Linked DNA regions of Allosaccharopolyspora coralli. The protein of the gene in region 1 interacts with the protein of each later gene in a pairwise test. Links are inferred from orthologs where the notes say so. Each region holds a gene or a part of one and is shown on either strand. Other genes may lie near its edges.

Region 1 (7,205 bases):
GCACGGTCACCGGCTGGTGGTGCGCAACGGCTCGCACCAACCGCGTGAGGTGCTGACCAGCTCCGGTGCTGTCGAGGTCACCGCCCCGCGGGTCAATGACAAGCGCATCGACCCCGACACTGGCGAGCGCAAGCGGTTCTCCTCGGCGATCCTGCCGCCGTGGGCCCGCAAGTCACCCAAGATCACCGAGGTGTTGCCGCTGCTGTACCTGCACGGCCTCTCGTCCGGGGATTTCGTGCCCGCGCTGGGACAGTTCCTCGGCTCGACCAAGGGCCTGTCGTCGACGGTGATCACGAAGCTCACCGAGCAGTGGAAGGCCGAACAACGAGCCTTCGCCGCACGCGATCTGTCCGCAGTGGACTACGTGTATGTGTGGGCCGACGGCATTCACGTCAACATCCGCCTCGACGAGCACAAACTCTGCCTGCTGGTGCTCATCGGTGTCCGCGCCGACGGCCGCAAGGAACTCATCACGCTGGCCGATGGCTACCGCGAGTCCACCGAGTCCTGGGCCGATGTGCTGCGCGATTGCGCCCGCCGCGGCATGCGCGCCCCGACCCTGGCCATCGGCGACGGGGCCCTCGGGTTCTGGGGCGCACTGCGCGAGGTCTTCCCGACCACGGCCGAGCAGCGGTGCTGGTTCCACAAGACCGGCAACGTGCTGGCCGCCCTGCCGAAATCCGCCCAACCCGGCGCGAAAAAGGCCCTGGCCGAGATCTGGAACGCCGAGGACAAACACCACGCGCGTGAGGCCGTGACCGCCTTCGAGACCACCTACGGCGCGAAGTTTCCCAAGGCCGTCGCCAAGCTCACCGACGACCTCGACGAGCTACTCGCGTTCTTCGACTACCCGGCCGAACACTGGCAACACCTGCGCACCACCAACCCGATCGAGTCGACCTTCGCGACCGTGCGGCATCGAACGAAGGTCACCAAGGGACCCGGCTCGCGGGCTGCCGGGCTGGCCATGGCATTCAAGCTCATCGAATCCGCCCAAACCCGCTGGCGCGCGATCAACGCACCCCACCTCGTGGCCCTCGTCCGCGCCGGCGCCCGCTTCACAGCCGGCCAACTCATCGAACGCCCCGACGACCACGCCCCACCCTCAGCAGCCTAAACAAACTTCATCCACAGGTATTGACAATTGCTCCCCACTCGGCGTCCGTCATGTCCGACGGGTAGCGGCGAATGCGGGCCGATGCGCTGGACGAAGGCGTCGTGGGGTACAAACTGAGTCGGGCCTCTGCTGTTAGTGATCATGACTGGCATCACGATCACTAGCAGAGGCCCTTCACATGCCCACCACCGGGATCCAAGACAGCCTCTCAGAGGAACAGGTGGGAGACGGTGTGAATGGTCAGGCCCGCCAGTGCCCCGATGACGGTGCCGTTGATGCGGATGAACTGCAGATCCCGGCCCACCTGGATCTCGATCTTGCGTGAGGTCTCCTCGGCGTCCCAGCGCCGCACGGTGTCGGTGATGAGCGTGGTGATCTCCGGCCGGTAGTTCGACACCACGTAGGCGGCCGCGTTCTCCAGCCAAGTGTCCACCTTGGATCGCAGCGCTTCCTCCTCGGCGAGCCGCCTACCCAGCGTGCGCAGGCCGTCACGCACCCGTAGCCGCAGCGCGCTGGACGGGTCCTCGGCGGCGTCGAGCAACATTTTCTTCGCGGTGCCCCACGCGGAGGACACGAGGTTCTGCACCTCCGGGTGCTGCACGATCTGCCACTTGATCTGCTCCGCCTTGGCGATGGTCCGTTCGTCGTTCTGCAAGTCGTCGGCGAACTCGACGAGGAACCGGTCCACGGCCTTGCGCATCGGGTGGTCCTGGTCCGTCTTGACCGCCCACGCGAACGCGAGCACCTCGGCGTAGATCTTGTCGGCGACCAGCGAGTCGAAGAACCTCGGCGACCAGGACGGCGCGCGCTGGCTGACCACGCGCATCACGGTCTCGTGGTTGTCCCGCACCCAGTCGTAGGCGCGGTCGCACACCAGGTCCACGAGCTTGTGGTGCGACCCGTCCGCGAAGACCTGGCCGAGTATCCGCCCGAGCGGCGGACCCCACTGCTGCTCGAGCACCTTGCGCACGACGAGCTGCTCCACCACCTCCTGAACGTCCTCGTCCCGCAACACCTGTACGGCGCCTCGAGCCGCTGTCGCGAGCTCGGAGGTGACTCGCTCGGCGTGGTCCTCGTCTTCCAGCCACACACCGACCCTGCGCGGGATCTCGGCGTTGCGGAGTTTGTCCCGGACGACGTCCTCGGCGAGGAAGTTGGTGCCGACGAAGTCCCCGAGACTCTCGCCGAGCGAATCCTTCCGGGTCTTGATGATCGCGGTGTGCGGGATCGGCAGGCCCATCGGCCGCTTGAACAGGGCCGTCACAGCGAACCAGTCCGCCAGCGCGCCGACCATCCCGGCTTCGGCCATCGCCCGGACGAAGCCCACCCAGACCGGTCCACCCTGGTTCTCCGCCCAGCGGGTGATCACGTAGATGATCGCCGCCGCGATGAGGAGGCCCAGCGCGACGGCCTTCATCCGGCGAAGGCCCCGTCGTTTCTGCTCGTCCGCGAGCGTCAGTTCCTGCACCCTTCGATTGTGGCAGCGTTCGCGGGGGACCTCTGCCGATACCGGCAGCCGGTCGAGGTGCGCCGAACGTGCCCACGGCGGTCCGCCGCTCGGCGCACCACCCCCACGCGGTGAGTCGACTAGGGTTCGGGCTGTGCGTACACCCGCTCTGACCTCCAGGCTGCGCCCGTTCACCTCGACGATCTTCGCCGAGATCACCGAGCTCGCCCGCCGCACCGGCGCGGTGAACCTCGGCCAGGGCTTCCCCGACTCCGACGGGCCGGCGGCGATGCTCGACGTCGCACGCCGGGCCATCAGCGACGGGGTCAACCAGTACCCGCCCGGCGCGGGCGAGCCCGCGTTGCGGGAGGCCATCGCCGAACACCGCAGGGACCGTTACGGCCTCGACCACGACCCGGCCGACGAAGTCCTCGTCACCGTCGGCGCGACCGAGGCGCTGTCGGCCTCGATGCTCGCGCTGCTGGAGCCGGGGGACGAGGTGGTACTCGTCGAGCCGTACTACGACTCCTACGCGGTCGCCGTCGCCCTCGCGGGCGGCGTCCGGCGCACGGTCGGCCTCACCCAAGGCGAGAACCACCGATTCGTTCTCGACATCGAGGGATTGCGTGCCGCCGTGGGGCCGAAGACCCGGGCGATCGTGGTGAACTCGCCGCACAACCCGAGCGGGACGGTGTTCACCGCAGCGGAACTCGACGCGATCGCGGACGTGTGCCGGACCCACGACCTCGTCGCGATCACCGACGAGGTCTACGAGCATCTCCTCTTCGACGGCCGTGCGCACACCCCACTGGCGACCCTGCCCGGCATGGCCGAACGCACGGTCTCGATTTCCAGCTCCGGCAAGACGTTCAGTGCGACCGGCTGGAAGATCGGATGGGCCTGCGGCCCGGCGGAGCTCATCGGGGCCGTGCGTGCGGCGAAACAGTTCCTCACCTTCGTCGGCGGTGCCCCGTTCCAGCCCGCCGTGGCCCACGCGCTGCGCCACGAGCGCGGGTGGGCCGACGGGCTGCGTGACCAGCTCCAAGGCAAGCGCGACCGCTTGTCGGCGGGTTTGGCCGACGCCGGGTTCGACGTGCTCGCCAGCGAAGGCACCTATTTCGTCTGCGCCGACGTGCGCCCCCTCGGCTTCGACGACGGCGCCGAGTTCTGCCGGGCGCTTCCGGAGCGCGCCGGGGTCGCCGCGATCCCGGTGCAGGTGTTCTGCGACAACCCGGAGGCCGTCCGGCATCTCGTGCGATTCGCGTTCTGCAAACAGGACGAGGTACTCGACGAGGCGGTTCGACGGCTGCACAAGCTGCGCTGACGTCCTCGGACGGCGTCTTGGAACGTGGGTGGGTCGTCCAGTACCGCAGCCCCGGTTCGCGCCTCGCCGCATTGGCCGACGAACGCCCGTTGCCCAATGCATTCTCAGCGCCCCCCGTGTCCGAGGCAGAGGAACCCGGACTCGTCGTGTTCGGTCTGCGCCCGCGCCAGCGCCGTCGCGGGCGTCGCGCCCGCGCGGAGCTCACGGTGCAGTGACACCATCACCGCGGCGGTCCGCTCGTCGGGAACGGGGACGACGCTGGCGATGACCGTCACGGTGCCCCGGGACAGCAGGATCGCCGCGAGTCCGCTCAGCTCGTCGCCGCGGCTGACCGTGGAACATCCGGCCTCACACGCCGACAGCACCACGGTGGTGGGCGAGCGGTGCAGGCGGTTCAGGTCGTGGCCGTAGAGCGGACCGTCGGCGACACCGATCGAGGACAACAACGGCTGGTCGTCGCGAAAGGTGCCGTGTGCTGCGATGTGCGCGACGGACGCGCCGTCCATCGCCGCACGTACTCGTTCCGCGGTGGCGTCCGCGCCGATCATCAACCTGCCGCCGTGGGCGGACTGCAGCGCCGTGACCTCTCGCGTCGCGTGATCGAGCCCCGGTCCGGCCACCCATACCGCCGACCCGCGGGACGCCTGCCTGGCGTCCTCGGCCGCGCGTCGCCAGCACCGCAGCGACGGTGCCACGACGACGCTGCGCCCTCGACAGGCGGGCAGTCGGTTCCACGCGAGCAGGTGCAGCGGCCCGGTCGGTACCACCACGAGGGCTCGGTCCCGGAGTTCGTCGAGCACCGGACCGAGCACTTGCTGCTGGATCGTCTCCGCGCAACGCCGGGCGCCGTCCGCGAACTCGGCGACGACCCGAGGAGAGATCGACCTGGCCTGCCGACTCAGCAGCTGCCGCAGCCGCGGCACTTCTGCTGCGACCTCGTCCACCGAACCCACACCATGGCAACGGATTCGACCGTCCACTACGGATACGAGCATCAGCTGTCCATCGTGGATCGTGTAGCTGACCAGTACCGAGCCCCCCAGTTCCGCGACGATCTCACGGAAGTCGAGGTCGACACGGGCCGGCCCGGCCGTTCCCTCCACCACGAGCGCCCGGTCTCGAACTCGACGTTCCAACGACGCCACTCTCGAGTGGGCGGCACGCACCTGCTCCGCGTCGCCGAATCCCGAGGCAGCCACCGCGGCACGCAACTCGACGAGCGCGCTCCGCAGCGCCGGACCCGACGGTGGCGACAACGGGCGGGGGCTCAGCGCACAGGCACGGTGCTGTTCAGCCCACCGCAAGACGAGCTCGGCGTCCCCGCTGCGCACGGCGGCGCGAATCGCGCAATCGGCCAGCTCCGCCAGCAGTCCGAAGGTCCGCACCCGGAGTTCGAACGACGCGATCGCCGTCGCGTACCCGTCGACGATGTCGAACGCGCGCAGGCACGCCCCGAACACCGGTCCGAGATCACCCCGGTCACCGGCGTCGATCTCCGCCACCAAAGCCTGCGCCCACCACGCGACCATGCGGTGCGCGACCGGCGCTGCCCTGTCCTCTCGCGCCGACGCCGCCGACGTCAACAACGCACGAGCCGTGCCGTGCCTGCCGGCCCGCCATGCTGCCCGTCCCGCCGCCAACGACAGTTCGGCCGCCTCGGCAGTCCACCCGTGCGCCTCGGCTGCCAGCGCCGCGCGCCGCGCCGCGACCAGCGTCCAGCGAGAGTGGACACCGGTCGCGATCTTGGCCTGCCACCACCGGACGCTCGCCAACGCGGCCCATCCCGGCCGCCGATGTGCCCGGAACGAGCGCCGTGCCCGCCCTGCGGCAGCGAGTGTCGTCTCACGATCCCCGTCGCGCAGTGCACAGGCGGCGAGCGCCAGCTCGGTCTCGGCGAGACGGAGCGTGCGCCCGTTCCGGGACAGTATCCGAGCAGCTCGCTGCATCTCCTTCGTCGCTCGGCAGGTCAGCCCCGCCGCGGCGAGCGCCTCCGCACGGTCGACGAGCACCTCCGGACGTGCCGAGGTGTCCAGTCCCGACGTGATCGCCTCGTCGAACAAGCGCAGAGCACCGACGAGATCACCCGCGCGCAGCGCGACACACCCACGGTTGTGCCTGCACGCCGCCGCACGTTTGTGCCGCCCGGCGTCGCGCAGCAGCTGTTCGGCAGCCGCCAGATCCGCTTCCGCTTCCGCGGGCCGGTTCCGGTACAGCCACGACAAGCCGCGCCCGACGAGCGCGTTCGCCTCCCAGCGTCGATCGCCGTGCCGTCGCAGGTCGGGCAGCACCCGCCCGAGTGCGGTCACGGCTTCCTCGAACTCGTCGGCCTGCACATGCGCGAGTCCCCGTAGGCACGTCAGACGCACCCGGTCGTGGCCGTCGAGTTCGGGGGCGGCGGCGTCGAGCTGAGCCTGGCACGCCGCGACGTCCCCGCCTTCGAGTTCGATCCACGCCAACGTCACCCGCTGCTGCGCGCCTCGTCTCGGCATCCCGAGCCGGGTAGCCGTCGCGATCCCCGCCACCACGTGCCTGCGGGCCTCGGCGAGCTCGCCGCGCTCGACCAGTGCCAGGGCCGCGACGTGTCGCGCGAGTACGTGCCGTTCCCCGGACACGGCGCGGGCGTCGAGCCACGGCCGGACACCGGTGAGCGCGGCGTCCGGTTGGCGCACCGCACGGTCCAACCAGTCGACCTCCGCAGCCGCTTCCACGAAGCCGGTGCTCAACAGACCAACCATTCCGCGACGGCGGGCTCGGCGCCAGCAGGACGCAAGACCACGCTGATCGGCCCCCTCGGCACGTCCTCCACCGCGAACGCGCCGTACGGGTCGAGCACCGCAGCCCGCTCCCCTCCCGGATGACGCAACGCGACGTCGCCCGAGGTCACCCCCTGTCCTGCCCGGCTGACCACCACGCCACTCGCCCGGTAGGAGCCCGGCAGCGTGGGCACGAGATCCAGTTCGACCAGCCGACCCGGCATCAGGAACGTCAGCACCCGCGACTCGGCGGCACGCGCCGCGGTACGGGTGGGCACCCGTTCCTCCGCCGAGTCTCCGACCAGTTCCAGCGCACCGGCACCGGCGGGCCGAGCCGCGACGTCGAGAGCCGCGTAGGCCGCCTGAGCGCGATGGGGCGGAGCCGGATCGGTCTGCTCGAACCACGCCCGCAATGCACGGAGTTCCGCGAACTTGGCGTCGCTCATCCCGCAGCCTCCCCGGTCACACCGTGCGCGAGCAGGTGAGTCCGCAGTTGGGCCAGGCACCGGGCCCGTTTCGGCCCGACCGTGCCGCGCGCCATCCCCAGCGCCTCGCCGACCTGCG
Region 2 (6,761 bases), 1.0 Mb from region 1 along the record:
CGACAGCCCCGTGAGGTTGCCGTACTGGGACTCCGGCGGGTTCGTCGACAGCAGCACCGCCGAACCCCCCGACCGCTCGGTGGCGTCCCGCGCCGTGGCGCACGGGACGTCGGCGCTGAGCCACAGCGGCGAGTAGCTCACCAGCGGCGCCGCCACCGGGGCCGTGCCCTGGGCGGTCGGCCACTTGAGTGTCGTGATCTCGTGGTGGACGGGCAGGAACGGCACCGCCAGCGACAACAGCGTGCCGAGCACGCCGCACACCACGGCCCAGATCTTCACCCGACGGGCACCGGACACCCTGTGCCCGAACTCGGCGACCGGGCGGCGTACGTGGCCCCCGGTCGCCTCACCGTCGTCGAGATCCTTCAGCACCACCCGAGACTAAGCCGAACCCGCCGCTCACGCTGCGTGCTGCGAACTCACGACAGAAGGGTGTGCTCGGTGGCCGGGTGGCGCTGGTCGGGCTCATTCCCTTCGGCGTTCTACGCAGCCGGACCACCCGCGGGTTCTCAGCGCCCTCCTCGCGAGGACAGCGATTTCGCCGCGTAGGCCGCTACTCAAGAAATCGATCCCGCAGCGAGGAGGGCGCTGAGGTTCCGCCACCCCACCACCAACGCAAACAACCCACCCCGACCAGTCAGCCTGTGGGTTCGAAGCAGCCTGCTCCGAGAAGCCCCTTGAGCTCGCCCTGCAGGCCGTTGTCGGTGGCGACGAAGAAGTCACTCGACAACGCCAGTCGGGTCACGCCGCGCGGGCCCTGCAACTTCACGTGCACCGGGACGTCGCCGGAGTGCGCCTGCAGGGTGCGTTTGAGCTCCGTGACCAGCGAACGGTCTACCCGGTTGGCCGGGACCTTGATCACGAACGCCGGGCTCGTCCCCGGATCGGTCTCCGCCGCCGAGATGTCGATCGGCAGCGCGTCCGAGGCGAACACGCTCACCGTGCCCTCACGCTCGTTGATGCGCCCCTTGACCGCGATCGCCGTGTCCTCCACGAGACAGTCCGCGAACACCTCGTAGGACTTCGGGAAGAACAGCACCTCCACGCCCGCGTCGAGGTCCTCCAGCGTCACGATCGCCCACGGATGGCCGTTCTTGTTGATGCGCCGCTGAATGCCGGAGATCATCCCGGCGATCTTGCACTGCTGCTCCTTGCCGTCCTTCGACGACTCGCGGTCGCCGGAGACGAGCGCGGCGATCCCGGTGTCCTGGTACGGAGCCAGCAGCCGCTCCGCCCCGTCCAGCGGATGCGCCGAGACGTAGAGGCCGAGCATCTCCCGCTCGTAGGACAGCAGCTGCTTGCGCGGCCACTCCTCCGGGGTGAACTGCAGGTGAGCCAGCGGGGAGGAGTTCTCAGCGCCCTCGGCGCCCGAGTCCGCACCGAAAAGGTCGAACTGCCCGAGCGCCTGCTGCCGTTTGAGCCCGACGACCGCGTCGACGGCGGCCTCGTGATGCTGGGTCAACGACATCCGGGTGTGCCCGAGCGAGTCGAACGCCCCCGCCTTGATCAGCGATTCGATGACGCGCTTGTTGCACACCACCGTCTCGGACTTGTCCAGGAAGTCGGTGAACGACGTGTACCGGCCCTGCTCGTCGCGCATCGTGGCGATGGAGTTGACCACGTTCGTGCCGACGTTGCGGATCGCCGAGAGGCCGAACCGGACGTCGGATCCGACGGCGGTGAACATCAGGCCGGAGTCGTTGACGTCGGGGGACAGCACCTTGACGCCCATCCGCCGGCACTCGCCGAGGTAGACCGCCATCTTGTCCTTGTTGTCGCCGTTGGAGGTCAGCAACGCCGCCATGTACTCGGCCGGGTAGTTGGCCTTCAGGTACGCCGTCCAGTACGCCACCAGCGCGTACCCGGCCGCGTGCGACTTGTTGAACGCGTACCCGGCGAACGGCAGCACCGTGGACCAGAGCTTGTCGATGGCCTCGTCGCTGTAACCCTGCTCGCGCATGCCCGCCTGGAAGCGCCCGAACTCTTCGTCCAGGACCTCCTTTTTCTTCTTGCCCATCGCGCGCCGCAGAATGTCGGCTTGTCCCAGCGTGTATCCGGCGACCTTCTGCGCGATCGCCATGATCTGCTCCTGGTAGACGATGAGCCCGTAGGTCTCGGCCAGGATGTCGGAGAGCGGCTCTGCCAGTTCGGGATGGATCGGCTCGACCGGCTTGCGACCGTTCTTGCGGTCGGCGTAGTCGAGGTGCGCGTTGACCTCCATCGGCCCCGGGCGGTACAGCGCGTTCGCCGCCACCACGTCGCCGAACTCCGTGGGCTGCATGCGCTTGAGCAGCTCCCGCATGCCGCCACCTTCGAGCTGGAAGACTCCGAGGCTCTCACCCCGCGACAACAGCTCGTAGGTCGCACGATCGTCGAGTCCGAGCGTGGACAGGTCGATCTCGAGGTCGTGGTTGGCCCGCACCGACTCCAGTGCGTCGCCGAGGATCGTCAGGTTCGACAACCCCAGAAAGTCCATCTTCAGCAGGCCGATGGCCTCGCACGACGGGTAGTCCCACCCGGTGATGACCGAGCCGTCGTCCCGCTGCCACAGCGGAACCGCACCGAGCAGGTCCTGGGAGGACAGGATCACCGCGCACGCGTGGACACCGGCGTTGCGGATCAGGCCTTCCAGCCCGCGCGCGGTGTCGAAGATCTGCGAGACCGACGGGTCGGTCTCGATCAGCGACCGGACCTCGGTGGCCTCGGCGTAACGCTCGTGCTCCGGATCCACGATGCCGGAGAGCGGAATGTCCTTGGCCGCGACCGGCGGCGGCAGCGCCTTGGAGATCTTGTCGGCGATCGCGAAGCCCGGCTGGCCGTGATGCACCCGCGCGGCGTCCTTGATCGCCGCCTTGGTCTTGATCTTGCCGAAGGTGATGACCTGCGCGACCTTGCCCCGGCCGTACTTGTCGATCGCGTACTGCAGCACCTCGTCGCGGCGCCGGTCGTCGAAGTCGAGGTCGATGTCCGGTGGCGAGTCCCGCTCCGGGTTCAGGAACCGCTCGAAGATCAGCCCGTGTTCCAGCGGATCCAGGTCGGTGATGTGCAGGATGTAGGCCAGCAACGACCCCGCTGCCGAGCCACGCCCGGGACCCACGTGGATGCCCTGCGACTTCGCCCACCGGGTGACGTCGCCGACGACGAGGAAGTACGCGCAGTAACCCTTGGTGTCGAGGACGTCGATCTCGGTCTTCACCCGGTCCAGGACCTCCTGTGACGCCCCGTCCGGGTACCGCGTCGGCAGGTACTCGTCGATCTCGGATTGCAGCTGGTCCCGTTCGGACGTGCCGCCCTCGACCGTCACGCGCGGCATCCGGTCCTGGAAGGACCAGACGTCGTCGTAGGATTCGATCATCTCGGTGACGCGCAACGTGTTGTCCGCGGCGCCGGGAACCTCGGTGTCCCAGTATTCCCGCATCTCCTCCGCGGACTTGAGGTAGTAGCCGTCGCCGTCGAGCTTGAACCGCGACTCGTCGTTGAGCGTCTTGCCCGACTGCACGCACAGCAACGCCCCGTGCGACCCGGCCTGGTCGACGGTCACGTAGTGGCTGTCGTTGGTCGCCAGCGGCTCGAGGGCGAGTTCCCGCGAGATGTTGAGCAGGTTCTCCCGTACGGCGCGCTCGATCGGCAGGCCGTGGTCCATCAACTCCACGAAGAAGTTCTCGGCACCGAAGATGTCCTTGTAGTCCGAGGCCGCCTGCAAGGCCTCCCGGTATTGCCCCAGCCGCAGCCGCGTCTGCACCTCGCCCGACGGGCACCCGGTCGTCGCGATGATCCCCTCGCCGTGCTCGGCGAGCAGGTCCCTGTCCATGCGCGGCTTGCGGTACTGGCCTTCCATGCTGGCCAAGCTCGACAGGGTGAACAGGTTGCGCAGGCCGGTGGCGTTGCGGGCCAGCATCGTCATGTGCGTGTAGGCGCCCGCACCGGAGACGTCGCCGCCCTCACCGAACTCGTCGGTGGACCGCTGCTTGGCCTCGCCCCAGAAGACGGGCTTCTTGTGGAACCGGCTGGTCGGCGCCACGTACGCCTCGATGCCGATGATCGGCTTGATGCCGGTCTTCTTCGCCTGCTGGTAGAACTCGTCCGCGCCGAACATGTTGCCGTGGTCGGTCATCCCGACGGCGGGCATTCCCAACCGCTGCGCCTCGGCGAACAGGGCGCCCATCTTCGCCGCACCGTCGAGCATCGAGTACTCGGTGTGCACGTGGAGATGAACGAAGGGATCGACGGGCACGGGTGAGTCCTCCCCTTCTCGCTCGGCTGCCCCGATCGTCGCTCGATCAACGCGGCGCGAGGCCGCGGACTCGGTAGGCGAGATCGGGTTCGGCGACAGCCTAACGCTGCGTCCCGGACTCGCCGACGACGTCCCCGGGCGTGCCGCGAACCTGACCGATCCGGAACCGCCGCGCCACGCACAGCAGTCCCGCCACCTGCACGAAAAGACGACGCGAGACCATCGAGCCCGCGGGCCGTGTTCCTCGCGGCCTACCCCGCCCCGCGCCCACCGGCGATCTCGAGAGGGTAGCGTGACCGGACGTGACTGCCCCTGATCCCGTGGACGTGCGACTGCTCAGCGCCGTCGCCGAGACCGGTCGCGCCGCCGTGCCGGACCTCGCCGCGCGGCTCGGCATGGACGTACGCGACGTCGCGTCACGGTTGGCGGCCTTGTCGGGAACCGGTCTCCCGTTGGTGGTCGGCGTCGAGTGCGACACGCACGCGATCCGCAACGCGATCGCGGCCGCGAACGCATGGAACCAGCAGCACAGTGGCGCGTATCCCGCTCAGCCGGCCGGTCACCCCGCTAGCCACTCCGCCGCCACCCCGCACAGCGGTTCGTACCCGGTGCAGAACCAACCCAGCGGCCCGTACCCCACTCAGGGCCGACCGGGCGGTCCGGCCACCCCGCACAGCGGACCGCACCCGACGCAGAACCAGCCCAGCGGCCCGCATCCGATGCAGGGGCAGCTCAGCGGCGGGCATCGGGTACCTATCGGATACGCGGCGGCGAGCGGCCCGCACGGTGTCGCGCAGCCGTACACTCCCCAGCCGCCACTCGCACAGGGTAACGCGCAGCCGCCGCAAGCCACCGGGAACACCTGGGGGCCGCCCGGTTCGGCGGCATGGACGCGCGGCGATCAGAAGACGACCGAGGTGGCGCCGGTCGCTCGACCGCGCACCGGCAGCGTCGGCAGCAAACTCGACGTCGACGGTCCCGACGGTGAGCGCATGACGATCCAGCTCGTCGAGGTGGTGGACCCGGGCGACTTCCTGTTCACCGCCGCAGGCCACGAGCTGCAAGACGGCGAACGCTCCGTGGTGGTGCACACGGAGTTGACCAACCGGGGAACGCAGCCGTTGACCTCGCTGCCCGACCAGTACCTGGTGCTCGTCGCCGCCGACGGCTCGAGTGTCGCGAAGTCCACCGTGACGCTGTCGTCACGACCTCCGCACCGGATCGGGGTGCAGCCGGGTGAGACGACCGGCGGCCACACGCTCTACGTGCTGCCCGAGGACACCGTGCTCAGCTCGCTGCGCTGGTCCCCGCACCCCAACGACGTCCAGCACACCCTCACCTGGGACCTCTCCGACCTCTGACGTGGTCTCGGCATCGCGCCGGGTGGCGTCGGTACGCACGGCTCCTCGATACTGCCGATGCGCAGTACTGGCGTGGCAGTACCAGGGTGCGTCCGGCTGTGCGCTCCGCCCGAGAACGCGAAATCGCTCGATCGAGAGACGACCATGATCTACGAGACGGCCACGCCTCCCACGCACCCGGGAATCATTCTGCGCGAGGAGTTCCTCGAACCGATGGGCATCAGCAACTATCGCCTCGCTCAGGCGATCGGGGTGCCCCAAACTCGGATCAGTGCCATCACTCGTGGTCAGCGCAGTATCACCGCGAGGACCGCGCTGCTGCTGTCCCGGTACCTCGGCCTGTCCGAGGGATTCTGGATCGGTATGCAGGCCGACTACGACCGCGAGATCGCCAAAGACGAACTCGGCGACTCGCTGTGCGCGATCCAGCCCGTGAGCACCTGACGGAACACCTCAACGACGTCCAGCACACCCTCACCTTGGACCTCTCGACCTCTGACTCCCGGAAGGGACGCCCCTGACCGAAGTCAGGGAACAGACTGCCGATCGTCCGATGTGGGCCTCGATGCCGTCTTCGTAGGGTCGACGCGATTCGTTCGTGGATCTGACCGCGTAGACCTGACTGGGGACTCGATGTTCGAGGCGCTCGCCGACCTGCTTCATGCCGCCGTCACTTCACCGTGGGTGTACCTCGCGCTGTTCGCCGCCGCCGCGCTCGACGGCTTCTTCCCCGTCGTCCCTGGCGAAAGCCTGGTGATCACCGCGGGCGTGTTCGCGGTCTCGGGCGAACCGAATCTCGCGGCGGTCGTCGCGGTCGCCGCTCTCGGGGCGTTCGTCGGCGACCACGTTTCCTACCTGCTCGGCCGCAACGGCGGCCGGAGGTTGATCGAGAGACTGCCACCCCACTCGAAGAAGCGTGCTCCGTTCAGTTGGGCGTCGCGAACACTGGGCGAACGCGGCGGGTTGGTGCTCGTGATCTGCCGCTACATTCCGGGTTTGCGCACCGCGACCACCATCACCCTCGGCACGGTGGCCTATCCGTTGCGCCGGTTCGCCGCCTTCGACGTGATCGCCGTAGTGACGTGGGCGGTGTACTCGGCGTTGATCGGTTACCTCGGCGGACACGCCTTCGAGCAGGACCCGATCAAGGGGGTCGCCTTCGGCAT

Evidence for each region. The genes of interacting proteins can lie anywhere in the genome.
Region 2: the proteins of GIY23_RS21160 (region 1) and dnaE interact in binary tests that used the Escherichia coli proteins (3 or more experiments, as listed by UniProt). The link is inferred for Allosaccharopolyspora coralli from one-to-one orthologs.

Annotation. Positions count from the first base shown.
Region 1 is NZ_CP045929.1:4,538,599-4,545,803, forward strand. The notes cover bases 2,009-4,803. They hold GIY23_RS21160 (pyridoxal phosphate-dependent aminotransferase), read left to right. Parts: upstream 2,009-2,718; coding sequence 2,719-3,888; downstream 3,889-4,803. Other genes in these bases: GIY23_RS21155 (DUF445 domain-containing protein), read right to left, coding at 2,009-2,534; GIY23_RS21165 (CHAT domain-containing protein), read right to left, coding at 3,993-4,803. In the rest of the region: GIY23_RS21150 (IS256 family transposase), read left to right, coding at 1-1,117; more of GIY23_RS21155, read right to left, coding at 1,326-2,008; more of GIY23_RS21165, read right to left, coding at 4,804-6,611; GIY23_RS21170 (hypothetical protein), read right to left, coding at 6,608-7,087; GIY23_RS21175 (RNA polymerase sigma factor), read right to left, coding at 7,084-7,205. UniProt on the Escherichia coli protein: Shows aminotransferase activity with methionine and histidine as substrates, and to a lesser extent also with phenylalanine.
Region 2 is NZ_CP045929.1:3,491,846-3,498,606, forward strand. Bases 438-4,614 are described here. They hold dnaE (DNA polymerase III subunit alpha), read right to left. Parts: upstream 4,235-4,614; coding sequence 638-4,234; downstream 438-637. Other genes in these bases: GIY23_RS16310 (AsnC family protein), read left to right, coding at 4,537-4,614. Also shown: GIY23_RS16300 (arabinosyltransferase domain-containing protein), read right to left, coding at 1-372; more of GIY23_RS16310, read left to right, coding at 4,615-5,595; GIY23_RS16315 (HigA family addiction module antitoxin), read left to right, coding at 5,740-6,039; GIY23_RS16320 (DedA family protein), read left to right, coding at 6,229-6,761. UniProt on the Escherichia coli protein: DNA polymerase III is a complex, multichain enzyme responsible for most of the replicative synthesis in bacteria. This DNA polymerase also exhibits 3' to 5' exonuclease activity. The alpha chain is the DNA polymerase catalytic subunit.